DNA from 2 places in the Jiella sp. M17.18 genome. Region 2 is predicted to be linked to the other one. Evidence: riboswitches for the same ligand, from Rfam matches in the RefSeq annotation. Region 2 holds a riboswitch; the other holds the start of a gene.
What was found. A riboswitch is a leader RNA that binds a small molecule or an ion and turns the genes downstream of it on or off. The one in region 2 is predicted to bind thiamine pyrophosphate.

Region 1 (3,892 bases), on a different contig from region 2:
CCGACAATTTGTCCGCGGCGCTCCGGAGGCGCCGACGGGCGGCCGCCGCGCGTCCTTCCGGTTTCCTTCGCCCCGGCGATTGTGTAGAGGCCATGACGACCGACACTGCGGACGAAATCAAGAGACCATGGCCAAAACACGCGACGTCAAGAAGGTGGTCCTCGCCTATTCCGGCGGCCTCGACACCTCGATCATCCTGAAGTGGCTGCAGACCGAGCTCGGGGCGGAGGTGGTGACCTTCACCGCCGATCTCGGCCAGGGCGAGGAACTCGGCCCGGCGCGCGAGAAGGCCGAGCGGCTCGGCATCAAGGAGATCTACATCGAGGACGTGCGCGAGGAGTTCTGCCGCGACTTCGTCTTCCCGATGTTCCGCGCCAATGCCGTCTACGAGGGCACCTATCTCCTCGGCACATCGATCGCGCGGCCGCTGATCTCCAAGCGCCTCGTCGAGATCGCCCACGAGACCGGCGCCGACGCCATCGCCCACGGCGCCACCGGCAAGGGCAACGACCAGGTCCGCTTCGAGCTTTCGGCCTACGCGCTCGACCCGGACATCAAGGTCATCGCTCCCTGGCGCGAGTGGGAGTTCAAGTCGCGCACCGACCTCATCGACTTCGCCGAGAAGAACCAGATCCTCGTCACCAAGGACAAGAAGGGCGAGGCGCCCTTCTCCGTCGACGCCAATCTCCTGCACTCCTCCTCCGAGGGCAAGGTGCTGGAGAACCCGGCCGAGGAGCCGCCTCCTTACGTCTTCATGCGCACGGTCAGCCCCGAGGAGGCGCCGGACCGGGCGACCACGATCGAACTCGGCTTCGCCAAGGGCGACCCGGTCTCGCTGAACGGCAAGGCGATGGCGCCGCACGAGCTGCTCGCGGCCCTCAACGACCTCGGCCGCGACAACGGCATCGGCCGGCTCGACCTCGTCGAGAACCGCTTCGTCGGCATGAAGTCGCGCGGCGTCTACGAGACCCCGGGCGGCACCATCCTCCTGCATGCGCACCGCGCGATCGAGAGCATCACGCTCGACCGCGGCGCGGCGCATCTGAAGGACGAGCTGATGCCGCGCTATGCGGAGCTCATCTACAACGGCTTCTGGTTCTCGCCGGAGCGGCTGATGCTGCAGGCGGCCATCGACAAGAGCCAGGAGCATGTCGAGGGCACGGTGAAGCTGAAGCTCTACAAGGGCAACGTCATCGTCATCGGCCGCGAGAGCGCCAAGTCCCTCTACTCCGACGCCCTCGTCACCTTCGAGGACGATCACGGCGCCTACGACCAGAAGGACGCCGCCGGTTTCATCCGGCTGAACGCCCTCAGGCTGCGCACCCTGGCCAAGCGCGACGGGCGGTAACCGGGACAGGCGGCGATCCGGCGCACCGGGGCTTCGACTCCGGCGCGCCGGTCCGTGTTCCGCTGCCGAATGCACCCTCGGCATCGGAAGGCTGGCGCCAACACTACCACTTCGTCATCCCGGCCTTGAGCCGGGATGCATTCCAAGCCACCGAAGCTTCCGATGACCCTTGTCTGAGGCGATCATCGGGGTATTGGGCGCGAGGGCCTGTATAGCCGTCGAGGCACGGATCCCGGCTCAAGGCCGGGATGACGAGCGTCGAAAACTGAGGCGTTCCTGTAACGCTCCGGCAGCTGGTGTGGTCTCGACGGCACCGCAGGCACGCCGGCAGGTGACAAGCCTGCCCCGCGGCGGTTTCGCAGCGAGGCTAACAACCCCCGCATTGACAGCCGACCGTCCCCGGCCCATCCTCCCCGTCGTTACCAGGGGAGTCCCGGCAAGGGGCTGAGAGGCTGATGGCGCGGCAACGCGTGGGCGCAGCGACCCTTCGAACCTGATCCGGCTCACACCGGCGTAGGGATGGTCAAGGCGCCGCGACACCCCGCAGGACTCTGCGGATCGTTACTCAGCCGAACGGCGCGATTCTCCACCACACGTCAGGACCGGATCCCAGAGCGACACGCTTAGGGAGCGTCCGATGAACCGCATGACACCGCTGGCGAATGCCGGCCCCCTGCCCGCCTCGACCAAGGTCCACGTCGCGGGAACTCTCCATCCAGACATCGCCGTGCCGATGCGCCAGATCGCGTTGCATCCGAGCGCGAACGAGCCGCCGCTGACGGTCTACGACGCCTCCGGCCCCTACACCGATCCCGCCGTCGCGACCGACGTCAACGCCGGCCTAAAGCGCCTGCGCGAGGCCTGGATCGCGGCCCGCGGCGACGTCGAGGCCTATGAGGGCCGGCACGTCACGCCCGCCGACAATGGCTTCGTCTCGGGCGAGCGGCTGACGCCGGAATTCCCCGTCCGCAACCGGCCCTATCGCGCGAAGGACGGCCGCGCCGTCACCCAGATCGCCTATGCCCGCGCCGGCGTCGTCACGCCCGAGATGGAGTTCGTCGCGATCCGGGAGAACCTCGGCCGGCAGCAGCAGGCGGAACAGCGCGCCCGCGACGGCGAGGACTTCGGCGCGGCGATCCCCGACTTCGTGACGCCGGAATTCGTGCGCGACGAGATCGCCCGCGGCCGCGCCATCATCCCCGTCAACATCAACCACCCGGAAACCGAGCCGATGATCATCGGCCGGAACTTCCTGGTGAAGATCAACGCCAATATCGGCAATTCCGCCGTCACCTCCTCCATGGCCGAGGAGGTCGACAAGATGGTCTGGGCGATCCGCTGGGGCGCCGACACGGTCATGGATCTTTCGACCGGCCGCAACATCCACAACATCCGCGAATGGATCATCCGCAACTCGCCGGTCCCGATCGGCACGGTGCCGATCTACCAGGCGCTGGAGAAGGTGAACGGCATCGCCGAGGACCTCACCTGGGCGGTCTTCCGCGACACGCTGATCGAGCAGGCCGAGCAGGGCGTCGACTACTTCACCATCCATGCCGGCGTGCGCCTCGCGCATGTGCCGCTGACGGCGAACCGGGTCACCGGCATCGTCTCGCGCGGTGGCTCGATCATGGCGAAATGGTGCCTGCACCACCACCGCGAGAGCTTCCTCTACGAGCATTTCGAGGAGATCTGCGACATCGCGCGGGCCTATGACGTCTCCTTCTCGCTCGGCGACGGCCTGCGCCCCGGCTCGATCGCCGACGCCAACGACGCCGCGCAGTTCGCCGAGCTGGAGACGCTGGGCGAGCTGACCAGGATCGCATGGGCCAAGGACTGCCAGGTGATGATCGAGGGCCCCGGCCATGTGCCGATGCACAAGATCAAGCAGAACATGGACAAGCAGCTGAAGACCTGCGGCGAGGCGCCCTTCTATACGCTCGGCCCCCTCACCACCGACATCGCGCCCGGCTACGACCACATCACCTCGGCGATCGGCGCGGCGCAGATCGGCTGGTTCGGCACCGCGATGCTCTGCTACGTCACGCCCAAGGAGCATCTCGGCCTTCCCGACAAGAACGACGTGAAGACCGGCGTCATCACCTACAAGCTCGCCGCCCATGCCGCCGACCTCGCCAAGGGCCATCCCGCGGCGCAGGCGCGCGACGACGCGCTGAGCCGAGCCCGCTTCGAGTTCCGCTGGGAGGACCAGTTCAACCTCTCGCTCGACCCGGAGACGGCGCGCGACTTCCACGACCAGACCCTGCCGAAGGAAGCGCACAAGGTCGCGCATTTCTGCTCGATGTGCGGGCCGAAGTTCTGCTCGATGAAGATCAGCCAGGACATCCGCGACGAGGCGCGGCGCGAAGGCATGGAGGCGATGGCGGAGAAGTACCGCCGCGAGGGCGACCTCTACATGCCGGTCGATGCCGCGTCCGGCGCGATCGCCACCGGCGAGGCGGCCGAGTAGCCGCCATGCGCGTCACCGTCATCGGGGCCGGCGTCACCGGCCTCGCCGTCGCCAATGCGCTGGCCGAGCGCGGC
Region 2 (3,892 bases):
CGTTTGGCAAGCTCTGCCTGATCCATCTCGACGAGCGCGCGAGCGGCACGACATTGCGCGGGAATGATCAACCTGAAGCCCAACCTTGCGCATGGTGTTGACATATAGCCCGTAATTGAGCTTAATGCCCAACGTATAGCTCAACGCCCCACTTGGAGCAACGGCATGAAAAACGACCCCATCGGGCCGATCGGCGGAGCTTTGCCCGTCGTCAGCCGCAAGATCATTACTGACGAGATCGAGCGCCTGATCTCAGTACTGGACGAATTGGATCGCGACCCCGACTTCGAGCCGTACCTGGCGGGTTACAGCGAAGGGACCGATGACCGCGAAAGCGATGACAGCGATCTTGAGGACGGCGCCGATACCGAGCACTCGCTGGGCTGGACGGAAAACATTGATGAGCGACAGGCACGCATGGTGCATTCCGGCTGGGTGTTCGGCGACGGCGAAGGTGAGCCCCTGCTAGGTTGGTGCGAGAACCATGGTTGCGGCTTCACTGCCGCGCAAGAGGGTAGTTCTCGGGACGATCGGGAGTGGGATGTCGCGGACGAAGGCGAAATGGAGGACGAGCTATGAAGTCGCGCCACGACAATCTTCCGCTTGTCGATATGTCGAATGTCCCGGACGTCTACGCTTCCGGGACGCTGCCTATCGATGATCTCGGCGACGGGATGGTGCGGGTGTCCTTCTACAGCGTCCAAAGGGGCATCTGCGGCAACGCGGAGCGCATTGTTCAGGTGAAGGTCGTCATGTCGCGCTTTGCCGTTCTGGATCTCGCAATGGCGGCCGCAGCCCCACCAGAGCCGCTTGCGGTTGAAGAACCAGTCTTGAGGAACTGACGATGCGGCTCCTTATTGCCATCATCCGCCTGCGGCGCGAACTGCGGCTATGGCGAGCGGCACAACGGCGAGCGAATCGCTGATGACGATGGAAGGCCGGCGGAAACGTCGGCCTTTCCGTTACCCGCACCGTTACCCTAAACTCTTATCGGCGCGATGATAGAAAAGTTAAGCCGTTGATTTCCTTGGTGATCCCGACTGGATTCGAACCAGTGACCCTCAGATTAGGAATCTGATGCTCTATCCTGCTGAGCTACGGGACCACGCGGGGCGCACCATAGTCGAAAAGGTCGGGAAAGGCCAAGCCTGGAATCGGCCGGCGCGGCGGCCGTGCAAAGTCGGGTGGGGGGCGGCTCGGCGGTGGCCGGTGGCTGCTCTTGCAGGGTTGCGCGGGGAGCGCGAGGCTCCGGCGGAGGTGATGGCCGGTGGGCGGCGGCGCGCCGCTCAGTGTACCGCGGGGTCGGCCTGCGCCAGGAGCAGCGCGCGGCCCTCGCGCACCGTCACGGCGATCTCGCCCATCGCCTCGTTCGACTGCGTCAGGATGGAGTGGAACGGCACCGCGACGTCGGCGAGCGGCCATTTGGCGCCGTCGATCGTCAGCCCCTGAAGGTCGGAAAACTTCAGGATCGAGAACTGCGCACCCGGCGCGAGGGGGAAATTGCGGCGGTCCGGGCCGAGCGGCCAGGCGTGTTCGACGCCGTCGAAGAGTTCGACCGCCAGACCGCGGTCGTTGTAGCGCAAGGCGAGGATCAGATGCGCGAAGGCATGGTCGCTGCGCGGGCCGCCGAGCGCGCCGACGAGGGTCAGCCGCGTCGCCCCCCGTTCGATCGCCGCCTCGATGGCGATCTCGCCGTCGGTCTGGTCCTTGTCGCGCGGGAACGGGGCGCGTGCGATGCCCGCCAGCTCGATGGGCGGGTGCGGCGGCGTCGAATCGAAGTCGCCGACCCAGAGCTCCGGCGACAGGCCGAGCGCCGCCGCATGGCGGATGCCGTCGTCGGCCGCGATGACGCGGCTGCCCGCAACGGCCTCTTTGAGTGCCGCGGTCGGCTCGATGCGGCCGGCGAGGAGGACGGTGAAATGCGCCATGGGCCGGCCACTTAGCGCAAGCGGAGACGAAAGGGAAAGCGTCCCGGCCAAGCAGCCGATGCTTGCCAAGCCGGCGCGGCCGGTAGATAGTCCGGCCCGCTCACAAGGGGGTGCTCCGGACAAGGAGCTGAGAGGCGTCACGGCCAACCCGTCGAACCTGATCCGGATCGTACCGGCGGAGGGATTGCGAGCGTTGCCCAGCCATCAGCAACGCGCGTTCCGCTCGCCGACCAGCGAAAGATGACCCGCGCCATGGCCGCTCCTCGTCCGTTCCGCCTTTCCCGCCTCGCCGGGCTCGCGACCCTCGCCCTCGCCGCCTTCGCGGGGACCCACGGCGCGCTCGCCGCGGGCGACAAGCCGGTGCTCACGGTCTACACCTATGACAGCTTCTCTGCCGACTGGGGTCCGGGGCCGAAGATCACGGCCATGTTCGAGAAGACCTGCGGCTGCGTGCTGAAGTTCGTCGGGCTGGAGGACGGCGTCGCGATCCTCAACCGGCTGAAGCTCGAAGGCGCGTCGAGCGGCGCCGACGTGGCGCTCGGCCTCACCACCGATCTCATCCCCGAGGCGAAGGCGACCGGCCTGTTCGTCGACAGCGGCACCGACCTCTCCGCCATCGAGGTGCCGACCGGCTTCACCGATCCGGTCTTCGTGCCCTACGACTACTCCTATCTCGCCGTCGTCTACGACACCAAGGCGATCAAGACGCCGCCGACGAGCCTCGACGCGCTGGTGAACGGCGATCCCAGCGTCAAGATCGCCATCGAGGACCCGCGCACCGCCACCCCCGGCCTCGGTTTCCTGCTCTGGATGAAGGCGATCTACGGCGATCAGGCGAAGGCGAAGTGGGAGAAGCTGTCGGACCGCATCCTGACCGTCACGCCCGGCTGGAGCGAGGCCTACGGCCTGTTCACCAAGGGCGAGGTGCCGATGGTGCTCAGCTACACGACCTCCCCCGCCTATCACGAGATCGAGGAACACACCGACCGCTACCAGGCCGCTCCGTTCGAGAAGGGCCAGTATCTGCAGATCGAGGTCGCCGCGGCGCTGAAGGGGTCGCAGCACAAGAAGCTCGCCCGCGACTTCCTCGCCTTCATGCTGTCGAAGGACGTCCAGTCGATCATCCCGACGACCAACTGGACGCTGCCGGTGCTGCCGAGCGTCGAGCTGCCGAAGGAATTCCAGGCGCTGCCGAAGGTCGACCACCCGATCTTCATCGACCCCGAGACCGTCGCCAAGAACCGCGAAGCCTGGACGCAGGAATGGCTGCAGGCGATGGGCCGGCGCTGACCGGCACCGCGCGCCTCGTTCCCCGCGCCCCGGCCATGACCCGCAATGCCGACCGCCGCATCCGCATCGCGATCGGCTGCGCCGCGGCCGCGGTTCTCGCCGGCTTCCTCGTCGGGGCGCTGGCGGCGCTTCTCCTCGCCACCGGATCGCTTCCCGCCGTCGCGAGCCTGCTGGAAGACGGCTATATCCGCGCGATCGTCGGCTTCACGCTGGAACAGGCGCTTCTCTCCACGGCCCTCTCGATCCTCGGCGGGCTGCCGCTGGCGCTGGCGCTGCATCGCGCGCGCTTTCCCGGCCGCGACTGGGTGCTGCGCCTGTTCCTGCTGCCGCAGGCTTTGCCCGTCCTCGTCGGTGCGCTGGCGGTCATCGCGATCTGGGGCCGCAGCGGCGTGGTGTCGGACGCGTTCGCGGCCCTCGGCCTGCCCCGGCTCGACGTCTACGGCCTGCCCGGCATCCTGATCGCGCACGTCTTCTTCAACCTGCCGCTCGCCGCCCGGCTGATGCTCGCCGGGCTCGACCGCGTGCCGGCGGAAAGCTGGAAGCTCGCCGGGCAGATCGCCATGCCGCCGCTCGCGACCTTTCGCATCGTCGAATGGCCGGCGATCCGCACCGCCCTGCCTGGCGCGGCGAGCCTGATCTTCATGCTGTGCGTGACGAGCTTCACCCTCGTCCTG

Region 1: it holds a riboswitch for thiamine pyrophosphate, as region 2 does, so the genes downstream of both, thiC (phosphomethylpyrimidine synthase ThiC) here and thiB (thiamine ABC transporter substrate binding subunit) in region 2, are expected to answer to the same signal.

Annotation. Positions count from the first base shown of each region.
Region 1 covers NZ_JBFTEH010000004.1:296,929-300,820, reverse strand. Annotated here, with positions in the region: gene AB5S17_RS10275 (argininosuccinate synthase) at 128-1,348, shown strand; TPP riboswitch at 1,763-1,886, shown strand; gene thiC (phosphomethylpyrimidine synthase ThiC) at 1,986-3,818, shown strand; gene thiO (glycine oxidase ThiO) at 3,824-3,892, shown strand, end outside.
Region 2 covers NZ_JBFTEH010000005.1:136,600-140,491, forward strand. Annotated here, with positions in the region: gene AB5S17_RS11380 (helix-turn-helix domain-containing protein) at 1-104, opposite strand, end outside; gene AB5S17_RS11385 (hypothetical protein) at 166-579, shown strand; gene AB5S17_RS11390 (hypothetical protein) at 576-842, shown strand; tRNA gene AB5S17_RS11395 (tRNA-Arg) at 1,029-1,105, opposite strand; gene AB5S17_RS11400 (thiamine diphosphokinase) at 1,287-1,928, opposite strand; TPP riboswitch at 2,025-2,129, shown strand; gene thiB (thiamine ABC transporter substrate binding subunit) at 2,181-3,218, shown strand; gene thiP (thiamine/thiamine pyrophosphate ABC transporter permease) at 3,191-3,892, shown strand, end outside.